2 regions of the Pantoea sp. X-Soil-TKNS-1207 genome follow, and region 1 is predicted to be linked to the other one. Evidence: predicted binding sites of a transcription regulator. Region 1 holds the regulator's gene; the other holds the start of a gene.
The links. Region 1 encodes PhoB, which activates phosphate uptake and scavenging genes when phosphate is short. Its sites were predicted from a motif close to CTGTCATAAAACTGNCNNAT; they were not measured.
Positions count from the first base shown of each region.

Region 2: the regulator PhoB is predicted to act here: its motif matches at 2,777-2,796, upstream of ugpB (sn-glycerol-3-phosphate ABC transporter substrate-binding protein UgpB).

Region 1 covers NZ_AP035958.1:1,034,753-1,042,166, forward strand. Annotated here, with positions in the region: gene sbcD (exonuclease subunit SbcD) at 1-786, opposite strand, end outside; gene AC6I8V_RS04665 (hypothetical protein) at 966-1,871, shown strand; gene phoB (phosphate response regulator transcription factor PhoB) at 2,110-2,799, shown strand; gene phoR (phosphate regulon sensor histidine kinase PhoR) at 2,814-4,127, shown strand; gene AC6I8V_RS04680 (PstS family phosphate ABC transporter substrate-binding protein) at 4,249-5,175, shown strand; gene AC6I8V_RS04685 (cobalamin-independent methionine synthase II family protein) at 5,351-6,457, shown strand; gene brnQ (branched-chain amino acid transporter carrier protein BrnQ) at 6,860-7,414, shown strand, end outside.
Region 2 covers NZ_AP035958.1:337,575-344,988, forward strand. Annotated here, with positions in the region: gene AC6I8V_RS01460 (high-affinity branched-chain amino acid ABC transporter permease LivM) at 1-1,209, shown strand, start outside; gene livG (high-affinity branched-chain amino acid ABC transporter ATP-binding protein LivG) at 1,206-1,973, shown strand; gene livF (high-affinity branched-chain amino acid ABC transporter ATP-binding protein LivF) at 1,975-2,688, shown strand; gene ugpB (sn-glycerol-3-phosphate ABC transporter substrate-binding protein UgpB) at 2,880-4,196, shown strand; gene ugpA (sn-glycerol-3-phosphate ABC transporter permease UgpA) at 4,257-5,147, shown strand; gene ugpE (sn-glycerol-3-phosphate ABC transporter permease UgpE) at 5,144-5,989, shown strand; gene AC6I8V_RS01490 (sn-glycerol-3-phosphate import ATP-binding protein UgpC) at 5,991-7,064, shown strand; gene ugpQ (glycerophosphodiester phosphodiesterase) at 7,061-7,414, shown strand, end outside.

The DNA.
Region 1 (7,414 bases):
GAACACGCTTTTGTCACGCCCCAGTTCGTCAAAGCTGAGCGGGATCGAGGAGCCGCTGTAGCGAATATGGTCGCTATCGGCAATGCGCTGCGCGCGATGAATATGGCCGAGGGCGATGTAATCCGCCGGGGGAAACGCCTGCGCCGGGAAAGCATCCAGCGTGCCGATATAGATATCGCGTACCGAATCGCTTTTAGTCACGCCAACGGTGGTGAGATGGCCGGTGGCGATAATCGGCAACGCGCCGCCCAGGGCTGCACGCTGCGCCTCGGCGGCGGCAAAGCAGTGCTGATAATGTTGTTCGATGGCTTCCAGCAGCGACAGCTGTTTTTCACGCCCGGACTGCCCGGCCTGGCTGCGCAGAATATCGCGCGGACGCAGGTAGGGGATGGCGCACAGCAGCGCGCCCGGCGTGCCATCACGCTGGTTCAGGGTCAGTACCTGCTGCTCGCCCTGCGGCGTGGCGCTGGTGATCACCCGGGTATTGAGGCAGGCGAGTAACTCGCGCGATTCATTCAGGGTGGCGACGGAATCATGATTACCGGCCAGCACAATCAGCTGGCAGTGGCTTTGCTGCAACGCCACCACAAAGCGGTTAAACATTTCACGGGCGTAGCTCGGCGGCGAGCCGGTATCAAACAGATCCCCGGCGACAATCAGCGCATCCACCTGATGCAGTTCAATTTGCTGGCGCAGCCAGTCGAGAAACGCCTGATGTTCCGGTGCGCGACTTTTACTGTAGAAGAACTGGCCCAGATGCCAGTCTGCCGTATGGATAATGCGCATGGATGCTCCCTGCCAGATTTAGCGTGGGGGGATTATATACGTTTGCTGCCGGGCTGGCATATCTCGTGACCGGGTTATATATCAGAGAGAAATTTCATCAATTCATCATGCCTCAGCTATTTAACCGCAGAGGAGAGCATGATTTAACTGAGTCTCTTTTTTATCAGGAGACGTAAAATATGATTAATCTATCAGGCATTGCTGGTTCCAATACCAGGGTGGATGCGGCGGGTAATAATGATCGGCCTGCGACTGCCGTTGCGGAGAATATAAATATAGTACAGAATTCCAGTGGCGGAATGGCATCATTTTTCGATTTAACATCCTTTGTTTCTCAACTTGAAGAGCGTGTTTTAAATATAAATCCCCGGCCGCTGCTGGAGGTGGGTGAATTCTTTGATACCCTTATTTATAACGAGAATAGAGGCAGCAAGATATTGATCAGACCTTTCGACCATCAGGTTCCTCCCGCCGGTGAGTTAGTTAAATTTACGCAGGCGGTGCAGGCGAAAATCAACGAAGCCAGAACGCGTCAGGATGGCGAATATTGTATGGCTACCGGCCGATTCTTTATTCTGCCTGCGCAGCAACGCTATTCCAGACGTACACCTGATAATCCGCAATTCTCAGCGTGTTTACAGCAAGGTCTGTTGTCGATGGTAATAAAGAAAGATTTTAATTACGATGCGCGTAATTGCCTGCCGGATTTTGTCGTAATGACAACGTTAGCAATGTCGTCAATAACGCGAGGGGAACACGTTGTTGAACGTGCGCATGTGTTTTACCTTGATGCATTCAGACCGAAGAATGTGAAAGAATTCCTGAATGTATTTGTCGATGTCATGCATCAAACCTGGCAGAAAGGGGATGAATTTGAAAAAATGGCGATAGTATTCGCTCTGGCGAATCTCGATGATGCCTGGCATCTCTCTAACGCGGCACCGGATTTTGCAGAGAAGATGTCGCATGAGGAATTCCTTGCTATACGTAATGAGGTGCTGGGGAAAGCGGAATTTGCTGACCTGAAATCTGCCATGGCGGTGGTAAGCGCATCAAATTACGAAACGGATCGCCCGTCGCCATAAGCCAGGAAACGGCCTGCCCGGCTGGCGCCTGCGTTGGTCCGGCCGGTAAAGAACAGTTTTCCTTAACAATCACCTGCCTGTCCTTTTCCCTCAGTCAGACTAAAATCCTGTTTCGGCTGTCACAATTCTCTCTTTGTGCGCAATTTTACCCGTTGGTTTTTTCATAAAAGTGTCATAAAACTGACGCATAATGACGCCGCAAATCCCAGTGACAGCCGTCATATCAGCAGGAGTAATAATGGCTAAGCGCATTTTGGTTGTGGAAGACGAAGCTCCCATCCGTGAAATGTTATGTTTCGTACTGGAACAAAATGATTACCAGCCAATTGAGGCAGAAGATTATGACAGCGCAGTGGGGAAGCTTATCGAACCCTGGCCTGATTTGATTTTGCTCGACTGGATGTTACCCGGCGGGAGCGGCATCCAGTTTATTAAGCATCTGAAACGTGAAGCGATGACGCGTGATATCCCGGTGATGATGCTGACAGCGCGCGGCGAAGAGGAAGATCGCGTACGCGGACTCGAAGTGGGCGCGGATGATTACATCACCAAACCGTTCTCACCCAAAGAGTTGATGGCACGTATCAAAGCGGTGATGCGCCGTATTTCACCGATGGCGGTGGAAGAGGTGATTGAGATGCAGGGGCTGAGCCTCGACCCTTCATCACACCGGGTGATGTCTGAAACCACGCCGCTGGAAATGGGGCCGACCGAATACAAACTGTTGCACTTCTTTATGACCCACCCGGAACGCGTTTACAGCCGCGAGCAGCTGCTGAACCATGTCTGGGGCACCAATGTGTATGTCGAAGATCGTACTGTCGATGTGCATATCCGTCGTTTACGTAAAGCGCTGGAGGTCTCCGGCCACGATCGCATGGTACAAACCGTACGCGGAACAGGGTATCGTTTCTCTGCCCGCTACTAAACGGAGTCTTTACCGTGCTGGAACGACTCTCCTGGAAGAGATTACTGACCGAGCTGGTGCTGGCTTGTCTGCCAGCATTGATTCTCGGTCTGCTGTTTGGTTATCTTCCCTGGCTGCTGCTGGTGACGGTGCTTGGCGTGTTGCTGTGGCACTGCTGGAACCTGATGCGGCTGTCGCACTGGCTGTGGGTCGATCGATCCATGACGCCGCCCGGCGGGCGCGCCAGCTGGGAACCTCTGTTTTACGGGCTGTATCAGATGCAGCTGCGCAACCGGCGACGCCGTCGCGAGTTGGGCAACCTGATCAAACGCTTTCGCAGTGGGGCCGAGTCGTTACCGGATGCGGTAGTCCTCACCACGGAAGAGGGCACCATTTTCTGGTGTAACGGTCTGGCGCAGCAGCATTTGGGTCTGCGCTGGCCGGAAGATAACGGTCAGAACATCCTTAACCTGCTGCGTTACCCGGAATTCTCCCGCTATATTCGCCAGCGCGATTTCAATAAGCCACTGACGCTGGTGCTGAACAATCAGCACCATATGGAGTTTCGCGTCATGCCCTACAGTGAAGGGCAGTGGCTGATGGTGGCGCGCGACGTCACGCAAATGCACCAGCTGGAAGGCGCGCGGCGTAACTTCTTCGCCAACGTCAGCCATGAGCTGCGCACGCCGCTGACCGTGTTGCAGGGCTATCTGGAGATGATGAACGATTCGGTGATGAACGAACGTTCCCGCAGCAAAGCGCTTCAGACCATGCAGGAGCAGACGCGACGCATGGATAGCCTGGTGAAACAGTTGCTGACGCTGTCACGCATTGAAGCGGCACCCGCCATCGATATGAAAGAAACCGTTGATGTGCCGACCATGCTGCTGCTGTTGCAGCGTGAAGCGGAAACCCTCAGCCAGGGCCGTCATGAGATCCATTTCCATACCGATCCGCATCTCAGGGTGCTGGGCAATGATGAGCAACTGCGTAGCGCCATCTCTAACCTGGTGTATAACGCGGTGAATCATACGCCGGATGGCACCCGTATCGACATCAGCTGGCTGCGTAATAAGCAGGGTGCCGAGTTTAAAGTGTGCGACAACGGACCCGGTATCAGTGCTGAACACCTGCCACGCCTGACTGAACGCTTCTACCGCGTGGATAAAGCGCGTTCGCGCGCCACCGGCGGCAGCGGTCTGGGACTGGCGATCGTTAAACATGCGCTCGGCCATCACAACACCCGACTGGAGATCACCAGCGTGCCGCATCAGGAGACCTGCTTTAGCTTTATCCTGCCGCCACGGTTGATTGTCGCCAGCGGGATACGGGAGAATGTGACGCAATAACTGTCGTAATGTCATTCAGTTAAGGCTCCTTCCGTAGCGGCGCGATTTATCGTGCCGCTACGCATAAGGTGAACGCTTTAACAGATCCAGATTACTCAAAAAACCGTCACGGAAATCCTGCATGAAATCGTTGTTGCTGTTCATTTTGCTGTCGTTCTCTGTGCTGGCGCAGGGGCAACAAACCATGCTGGCTGGCAATCTGAGCAGCGTTGGCTCCGATACCCTCGGTTATCTGATGACGCTGTGGGGCGAGGATTTCAGCCGTCAGTCACCTGGCGTCAATGTGCAGGTGCAGGCGGCGGGTTCCTCCACCGCCCCGACTGCGCTGGCCGCTGGCGCAGCGCAACTCGGCCCCATGAGCCGCCCGATGCAGGCTGATGAACGCCAGTTATTCACCTCACGTTATGGCTATCCGCCGCTGGCGGTGCCGGTGGCGCTGGATGCGCTGGTGGTGGTGGTTAACCAGGACAATCCGCTGACGCGTATCGATCCGCAGCAGCTCGATGCGCTGTTCTCGGTGACGCGTCTGTGCGGCGCGCAGCGGGTGCCGCAGCGCTGGGGCGATCTGGGGCTGAGCGACCCGCACTGGGCCACGCGTAGCATCCAGCGTTACGGCCGCAACTCCGCCTCCGGCACCTGGGGCTTCTTCAAGCAGCAGGTGCTATGTAAAGGGGATTTCCGCGCCGACGTGGCTGAGTTTCCCGGTTCTGCCGCCGTGGTTCAGGCGGTGGCCGCCGCGCCAGGCAGCATTGGCTACGCCAGTTTTGGCTTTCATCTCAGCGGCGTGAAGACGTTACCGGTGGTGACCGCCAGCGGCGACAGCGTTATGCCCGATGCCGATTCGATTCGCAGCGGCCGCTATCCGTGGTCGCGTCCGTTGTTTATCTACGTCAATAAAGCGCCCGGCAAACCGCTGCCACCACTGGTCTCGGCCTTTCTGCATCGGGTGTTATCCCCCGAGGGACAGCGCCGGGTGAGCGAAGCCGGGTATCTGCCGCTGTCTGACAGCCAGATGGCGGCGGCGCGCGCCGCCATTGAGGAAAATTGAAGAACGAGCATCTGAACATGAATTTTCTTCATGACAGCTGAATTTTCTTCGTTTGCCCATTTCGTCACAGCATGTCACTCTCCTTAGCCATATAGCCATCCAGATGGCTAAAGATAACCAAGCGAAATTATACCCTGACGCAACCATGCGTTTACGGCTTTAGCCAGGAGTGATCATGCAACGAGTAACCGCCCCGTTCCGCGCCGATACCGTCGGCAGTTTTCTGCGTCCCGCTGCCATTAAGCAGGCGCGCGAGCAGTTTGCTAATGGTGAAATTGATGCCGCTCAGCTGCGTCAGGTTGAGGACGAGGCGATCCGCCATGTGGTCGATCAGCAGCGCGCCAATGGCCTGCAAGTGGTTACCGACGGCGAATTCCGTCGCGCCTGGTGGCACTTCGACTTCTTTGACGATCTGATTGGCGTGGAGCGTTACGAAGCGGATCAGGGCATTCAGTTTAACGGTGTGCAGACTAAAGCGCGCGGCGTGAAAGTCACCGGTAAAGTGGCCTTCAACCCGAACCATCCGATGCTGGAGCATTTCCGTTTCCTGAAAAGCATCGCCGGTGATGCGGTGCCGAAGATGACCATTCCCAGCCCAAGCGTGCTGCACTTCCGCGGTGGCCGTAAGGTAATCGACGCCACCGTGTACCCGGATCTGAAAGCCTATTTCGCCGATCTGGCGCAGACCTATAAAGACGCTATCCAGGCGTTTTACGCTGCGGGCTGCCGTTATCTGCAACTCGACGATACCGTCTGGGCGTACCTGTGCTCCAGCGAGCAACAGCAGCAGATCCGCGAGCGTGGTGAAGATCCGCAGGAACTGGCGCGCACCTACGCTCAGGTGCTGAATACTGCGCTGGAAGGTAAACCGGCGGATCTGACCGTGGGCCTGCATGTTTGTCGCGGCAACTTCCGCTCAACATGGATTTCAGAAGGCGGCTACGAGCCGGTGGCGGAGGTGCTGTTTGGCACCGTCAATATCGATGCCTTCTTCCTCGAATATGACAACGAACGTTCCGGTGGTTTTGAACCGCTGCGCTTTATCAAGCCGGGCCATCAGCAGGTGGTATTGGGTCTGATCACCACCAAAACCGGAGAGCTGGAAGATCCGGCGCAGGTGAAGGCTCGTTTACAGGAAGCGGCACAGTTCGTCAGCCTGGAACAAATCTGCCTCAGCCCGCAGTGTGGCTTCGCCTCTACCGAAGAGGGCAACAGCCTGAGCGAAGATCAGCAGTGGCAGAAGATTCGTCTGGTGGTCGACATCGCAAATCAGGTGTGGTGATGCTGTAAAGTTGTGCAAACAGGCGCGTAAATCGCGCCTTTTGTGCATATTAAAGGGCGCTTATGCAAGGATATCTTTCGTGATGGAGAAAGTTTAAACAAATCATCTGATGCGTTTTCGAGCTTATCTATATTGATTCACTGCTTTTTATCGCTTTAGTGCTATATCCTTCTGGTTTTCCGATCCCGTATTGCCTTTCTTCGCTATAAACGTTTTACTACGCGCCGTTGTCAATTCATCCCTCTGTGAACAGAAGAAAAGCAGTTTAAATCACCTGCGCTTTAACGATTCGGCGAGCATAACGCGCTGGCATTGCCTGTTAAGCCGTTGTTTTTGGCGTGGTCAGGGGACAACACAAACTCAACTTTCACCGCAACATCAGCTACAGGCAGTACAGAAGTTATGACACATCGTTTAACCTCGAAAGATATCCTCGCGCTGGGCTTCATGACGTTTGCCCTGTTTGTCGGCGCAGGCAACATTATTTTTCCACCGATGGTGGGTATTCAGTCTGGCGAACATGTCTGGATTGCCGCCCTTGGCTTCCTGATCACTGCGGTGGGTCTGCCGGTGATGACGGTTATCGCGCTGGCGCGCGTGGGTGGGGGGATCGATGCCCTCAGCTCGCCGATTGGCAAAGCTGCGGGTCTGCTGCTGGCGACTGTCTGCTATCTGGCCGTTGGCCCGCTGTTCGCCACGCCGCGTACTGCGACCGTATCATTTGAAGTGGGTATTGCCCCGCTGACCGGCGACGGCGCGCTGCCGCTGTTTATCTACAGCCTGATTTACTTCTCGCTGGTGATCGTCATTTCCCTCTATCCGGGCAAACTGCTGGACACCGTAGGACACTTCCTTGCGCCGCTGAAAATCGTCGCGCTGACGGTGCTCGGTGTCGCTGCGCTGCTGTGGCCGGCTGGTGGTCTCTCACCAGCGACCGCCGATTATCAGCGTGCCGCC
Region 2 (7,414 bases), 700 kb from region 1:
TTCTTTATGGGGATGCGACTCGATCTCGATGGCACCAAACTGGTGGTGTCGAATGCCGGTACGGTGCGCTGGAACTGGATTTTTGTCGGTTGCGGCGTGGTGTTTTTGTTCCAGCTGCTGCGTCCGCTGTTGCACGGCAAGCTGAAGTTCGGCAGTAGTGGTCTGGTGCTGCCAGGTTTTGATGGTTCCACACCGAAGCAGAAGCTGGTGATGGTGCTGATGATCGTCGCTGCGGTGATCTGGCCGTTCCTGGTATCACGCGGCAGCGTCGATATCGCCACCCTGACGCTGATTTACGTCATGCTCGGCCTCGGCCTGAATGTGGTGGTAGGCCTGTCGGGTCTGCTGGTGCTGGGTTATGGCGGCTTCTACGCCATTGGCGCCTATACCTTTGCCTTGCTCAACCATTATTACGGCTTCGGCTTCTGGCAGAGCCTGCCGCTGGCGGGGCTGGTGGCGGCAGCGTTTGGTCTGCTGCTTGGTTTCCCGGTGCTGCGTCTGCGCGGCGATTACCTGGCGATTGTCACCCTTGGCTTTGGCGAGATTGTGCGCATCCTGCTGCTCAACAACACCGCCATTACCGGGGGGCCGAACGGCATCTCGCAAATCCCTAAACCAACGCTGTTCGGCATGGAATTTGGCCGCAGTGTCAGCGAGGGCGGCTGGGGCACCTTCCATCAGGTGTTTGGCCTGAAATACGATCCCAATGACCGTGTCATTTTCCTCTATCTGGTGGCGCTGCTGCTGGTGGTGCTGACGCTGATCATCATCAACCGTCTGCTGCGTATGCCGCTGGGACGCGCCTGGGAAGCGCTGCGCGAAGATGAAATCGCCTGCCGTTCCCTCGGCCTCAGCCCGACACGTATCAAGCTGACGGCGTTCACCATCAGCGCCGCCTTTGCGGGCTTTGCCGGTACGCTGTTTGCTGCGCGCCAGGGCTTTGTCAGCCCGGAATCCTTCACCTTTGTCGAGTCGGCGTTTGTGCTGGCGATTGTGGTGCTGGGCGGGATGGGGTCGCAGTTTGCGGTGATCCTCGCCGCCGTGCTGCTGGTGGTGTCGCGCGAGCTGATGCGTGATCTGAATGAATACAGTATGTTGGTGCTGGGTGGCTTAATGGTGCTGATGATGATTTGGCGACCGCAGGGTCTGCTGCCAATGAAACGTCCGCATCTGAAACTGAAACAGGGTAAATCGGGAGAGCAGGCATGAGTCAGCCTTTATTAGCCGTCGAAGGCCTGATGATGCGTTTTGGTGGCCTGCTGGCGGTCAACAACGTGGCGCTGGAACTGCGCGAGCAGGAAATTGTGTCGCTGATCGGTCCGAATGGCGCAGGCAAAACCACGGTGTTCAACTGCCTGACGGGTTTCTATAAGCCAACCGGCGGCAGCATCAGGCTGCGCGATCAGCATCTGGCAGGGTTGCCGGGGCAGAAAATTGCGCGCATGGGCATTGTGCGTACCTTCCAGCACGTGCGCCTGTTCCGCGAGATGACGGTGATTGAAAACCTGCTGGTGGCGCAACATCAGCATCTGAAAAGCGGCGTGTTCTCCGGGCTGTTCAAAACCCCGGCGTTCCGCAAAGGGGAGAGCGAAGCGCTGGACCGTGCCGCCACCTGGCTGGAGCGCATCGGGCTGCTGGAGCTGGCTAACCGCCAGGCGGGCAACCTCGCCTATGGTCAGCAGCGTCGGCTGGAGATTGCGCGCTGCATGGTGACGCGCCCGGAGATCCTGATGCTGGACGAACCGGCCGCCGGTCTCAACCCGAAAGAGACTCATGAACTGGACGAGTTGATCGCCGAACTGCGCGGTACGCACAAGGTGTCGGTGCTGTTGATTGAGCATGATATGAAGCTGGTGATGGGCATTTCTGACCGCATCTACGTGGTCAATCAGGGAACGCCGCTGGCCAATGGCACGCCGGAAGAGATTCGTAATAACCCGGATGTGATCCGTGCCTATTTAGGAGAGGCGTAAGATGGCCAACCCGATGTTAACCATTGAAAACGTCAGCGCCCATTACGGCAAAATCCAGGCGCTGCATAACGTCAGCCTGTATATCAATCAGGGCGAAATCGTCACGCTGATTGGCGCTAACGGCGCGGGCAAAACCACGCTGCTCGGCACGCTGTGCGGTGAACCGCGCGCCACTCAGGGCACCATCAGCTTTGATGGCAAGATCATCACCGACTGGCAAACCGCACGCATCATGCGTGAGGCGATCGCCATTGTGCCGGAAGGACGTCGGGTATTTTCGCGCATGACGGTGGAAGAGAACCTGGCGATGGGCGGTTTCTTTGCCAGCCGTTCGCAGTATCAGGAACGCATTGAGCGCGTTTATGAACTGTTCCCGCGTCTCGCCGAGCGTAAAGTGCAGCGTGCCGGCACCATGTCGGGCGGCGAGCAGCAGATGCTGGCGATTGGCCGTGCGCTGATGAGCCAGCCGCGCCTGCTGCTGCTGGATGAGCCGTCGCTCGGTCTGGCGCCGATTATTATTCAGCAGATTTTCGACACCATTGAGCAGCTGCGTAGCGAAGGGATGACCATCTTCCTCGTGGAGCAGAACGCCAATCAGGCGCTGAAACTGGCCGATCGCGGCTACGTGCTGGAGAACGGTCACGTAGTGCTGGAGGACTCGGGCGAAGCGTTGCTGTCCAACGAAGCGGTGCGTAGCGCCTATTTAGGTGCCTGACCCCGTCGCGGCGCGATAAATCGCGCCGCGACGTAATGTGCGGTTGGCAAGACCGCACCAATCTAAACCAGACTCTCCTGTCACACTCCCGTCATTAACCTGTTATTTTTCCGTCATTTTCCCGTGTCATGTTACTTCGCGAACAAAAAAATGCGCGATTTCGCGCGTACCTACCCGCACAGGAAAACATTATGTCCGCTTTTACGCTTCGTCCCCGCCTGATGAGTGCACTGCTTGGTCTGGCGCTCAGCGGTAATGCGCTGGCTGCTACCGAGATCCCTTTCTGGCACTCAATGGAAGGCGAGTTAGGCAAAGAAGTCGATTCTCTGGCACAACGTTTTAACCAGGCTCATCCGGATTACAAAATCGTCCCGGTCTACAAAGGCAACTATGAACAGAGCCTGGCAGCGGGGATTGCCGCGGTCCGTACCGGCAAAGCGCCCGCCATTTTGCAGGTGTATGAAGTCGGCACGGCCACCATGATGGCCTCCAAAGCCATCGTGCCGGTACATCAGGTATTCCAGGACGCGGGTATCGCGTTTGATGAAAAACAGTTCGTCCCCACCGTGGCGGGCTACTACAGCGACTCCAGCGGCCATCTGATTTCCCAGCCGTTCAACAGCTCCACGCCGGTGCTGTACTACAACAAAGACGCCTTCAAAAAAGCCGGTCTGAACCCGGACCAGCCACCGAAAACCTGGCAGGAACTGGCAAAAGACGCCGATGCGCTGCGTAAAGCGGGCCTGACCTGCGGTTACGCCAGCGGCTGGCAGGGCTGGATCCAGATCGAAAACTTCAGCGCCTGGCACGCACTGCCGGTGGCAACCAAAAACAACGGCTTTGACGGCACTGACGCGGTGCTGGAGTTCAACAAGCCGATCCAGGTTCGCCATATCCAGATGCTGGAAGACATGAACAAGAAGGGTGATTTCACCTACTTCGGCCGTAAAGATGAATCCACCGCCAAGTTCTATAACGGCGATTGCGGTATCACCACCGCCTCTTCCGGTTCGCTGGCGGATATCAAACACTACGCCAAATTCAACTTTGGCGTCGGCATGATGCCGTATGACTCCACGGTGCCGAACGCTCCGCAGAATGCCATCATCGGTGGCGCCAGCCTGTGGGTGATGAAAGGCAAAGATGCCAGCACCTACAAAGGCGTTGCCGAGTTTATGCAGTTCCTGGCACAGCCGGAAATCGCCGCGGAATGGCATCAGAAAACCGGCTATCTGCCGATCACCACCGCCGCATATGAGCTGACTAAGCAGCAGGGCTTCTATGACAAGAACCCAGGCGCCGACATCGCTACGCGTCAGATGCTGAACAAAGATCCACTGCCGTTCACCAAAGGGATGCGTCTGGGCAACATGCCGCAGATCCGTACCATCGTGGACGAGGAGCTGGAAGGCGTGTGGACGGGCAAACAGTCACCACAGGCCGCGCTGGATAACTCAGTGAAACGCGGAAACGAACTGCTGCGCCGTTTTCAACAGCAGGTGAAGTAACCGTCACTCCGGGGCTGGCCTCATCGCCAGCCCCGATCTTTTTGTCTGGCCGAGTCTGCTATGTCCTCATCATCACGCCCCGTTTTTCGTTCCCGTTTGCTGCCTTATCTGCTGGTACTGCCACAGCTGGTGATCACCGCCATCTTCTTTCTGTGGCCGGCGGGTGAAGCGCTGTGGTATTCGCTGCAAAGCCTTGATCCGTTTGGTCTCTCCAGCACCTTTGTTGGACTGGATAACTTCAGACGACTGTTCAGCGATGAGTATTACCTGGCGTCCTTCTGGACCACCATTGAGTTCAGCACGCTGGTGACGGTGTGCGGCATGTTGTTTTCGCTGCTGCTGGCCGCGCTGGTGGATTACGTGGTGCGGCTGAAAAAGCTGTATCAGACCCTGCTGCTGCTGCCCTATGCGGTGGCGCCGGTGGTGGCGGCGGTGCTGTGGATGTTTCTGTTTAACCCAGGTCTCGGCCTGTTCAGCCATCTGCTCAATCAGATCGGTTACGACTGGAACTACGCGCAAAACAGCGGTCAGGCGATGTTCCTGATTGTACTGGCGTCGATCTGGCAGCAGATGAGCTACAACTTCCTGTTTTTCTTTGCGGCGCTGCAATCCATCCCCAAATCGCTGGTGGAAGCGGCGGCGATTGACGGTGCCGGACCGGTGCGCCGTTTCTTTAACCTGAGTCTGCCGTTGATCACCCCGGTGAGTTTTTTCCTGCTGGTGGTCAACCTGGTGTATGCCTTCTTCGACACCTTCCCGGTGATCGATGCGGCGACCGGCGGCGGTCCGGTGCAGGCCACCACCACGCTGATCTACAAAATTTATCGCGAAGGCTTTACCGGGCTGGACCTCTCCTCGTCGGCGGCGCAATCGGTGGTACTGATGTTGCTGGTGATTGGCCTGACTATCCTGCAATTCCGCTTTGTCGAGCGTAAGGTGCAATACCAATGATTGAGAACCGACGCGGGCTGGATATCTTCAGCCATACGCTGCTGGTACTGGGCGTGCTGACCATTCTGTTTCCGCTGTATGTCGCCTTCGTTGCCGCGACGCTGGATAACAACGCGGTGTATCAGGTGCCGATGACGCTGATCCCAGGCCACCATTTGTGGGACAACATTTCACGCATCTGGACCCAGGGCGTTAACGGCAGCGGTCCGGCTTTTGGCCTGATGCTGTTCAACAGCCTGGTGATGGCGCTTGGCATCACCGTGGGCAAAATTGCCGTCTCGATGCTGTCGGCGTTTGCGCTGGTGTGGTTCCGTTTTCCGCTGCGTACGCTGTTTTTCTGGCTGATCTTCATCACCCTGATGCTGCCGGTGGAAGTGCGTATTTTCCCGACGGTGGAGGTGATTTCGACGCTGCATATGCTGGACAGCTACAGTGGCCTGACGCTGCCGCTGATGGCATCGGCCACCGCGACCTTCCTGTTCCGTCAATTCTTTATGTCGCTGCCGGACGAGCTGATTGAAGCCGCGCGCATCGACGGTGCCAGCCCGATGCGTTTCTTCTGGGACATCGTGCTGCCGCTGTCGAAAACCAATCTGGCGGCGCTGTTCGTTATCACCTTTATCTACGGCTGGAACCAGTACCTGTGGCCGCTGCTGATTATCAATGATGCCAGCCTTGGCACCGCAGTGGCCGGGGTGAAAAGTATGATCAACACCAGCGGCGGGCCGACGCAGTGGAACGAAGTGATGGCGGCAATGTTATTAACCCTGATCCCACCGGTGGTGGTGGTTTTAGTCATGCAGCGTGCCTTTGTGCGTGGCCTGGTGGAGAGTGAGAAATAAAATGGCAGGCGTAACCCTTCAGACCGTCACCAAGTCCTATGACGGCAAAAATCAGATCATTCAGCCCCTGAACATCACCATCAACGAGGGTGAATTTATGGTGATGGTTGGTCCCTCCGGCTGCGGCAAATCTACGCTGTTGCGTATGGTGGCCGGGCTGGAGCGCGTCAGCTCCGGCGATATCTATATCGACGACAAACGCGTCACCGATCTGGAGCCGAAAGATCGCGGCATCGCTATGGTGTTCCAGAACTACGCGCTCTACCCGCATATGTCGGTGGAAGAGAACATGGCCTATGGCCTGAAAATCCGTGGCATGGGCAAAGAACAGATTCGCCAGCGCGTGCTGGAGGCGGCCCGCAGCCTGGAGCTGGATCATCTGCTGACGCGCCGCCCGCGCGAGCTGTCCGGCGGCCAGCGTCAGCGCGTGGCGATGGGGCGCGCCATCGTGCGTGAACCGGCGGTATTCCTGTTTGATGAACCGCTGTCGAATCTTGATGCGCGTCTGCGCGTGCAGATGCGCCTTGAACTGCAACAGCTGCACCGTCGTCTGCAAACCACCAGCCTGTACGTCACCCACGATCAGGTGGAAGCAATGACGCTGGCGCAGCGCGTGATGGTGATGAACAAAGGTATTGTGGAGCAGGTGGGAACGCCGGTTGAGGTGTACGAACGCCCGGCCAGCCAGTTTGTGGCGTCCTTTATCGGTGCGCCCGCCATGAACCTGCTGCCGGGGCAGATTAACGCCGATGGCACGCGTTTTACGCTGGATGCGTCACATGCGCTGCCGCTCGGCGACAGCAAAGCGAAGTGGGCCAATCGTCCGCTGACGCTCGGCATTCGCCCGGAGCATATCCAGCTTAGCAGCCGCGAGGCGGGCGGTATCCCGCTGCTGGTGGAAACCTTAGAGATGCTGGGTGCCGATAATCTGGCGCATGGTCGTATCGGTAATGCGCGATTGGTGGTACGTTTGCCGCACAGCGAACGCCCGCAGGCGGGCAGCACGCTGTGGCTCCATCTGCCGACGGATGCGTTACACTTTTTTGATTCTACCCATGGAAAGCGTCTGGAATGAGTAAGCACAACTGGCCTTATCCGCCCATCGTCGCCCATCGTGGCGGCGGTAAACTGGCCCCGGAAAACACCCTCGCCGCCATTGATATGGGCGCGCATTATCGCCATCAGATGATCGAGTTTGACGCCAAACTCTCCGACGATCGGCAGATTTTCCTGCTGCATGACGACACTCTCGACCGCACCAGCAACGGCTGGGGCATCGCGGGCGATCTGCCGTGGGACAAACTGGCGCAGCTCGACGCCGGTAGCTGGTTCAGCGGAGATTTTGCAGGCGAACCGCTGGCGCTGCTGAGCGATGTGGCGGCGCGCTGCCGTCAGCATCAGATGATGGCGAATATTGAAATCAAA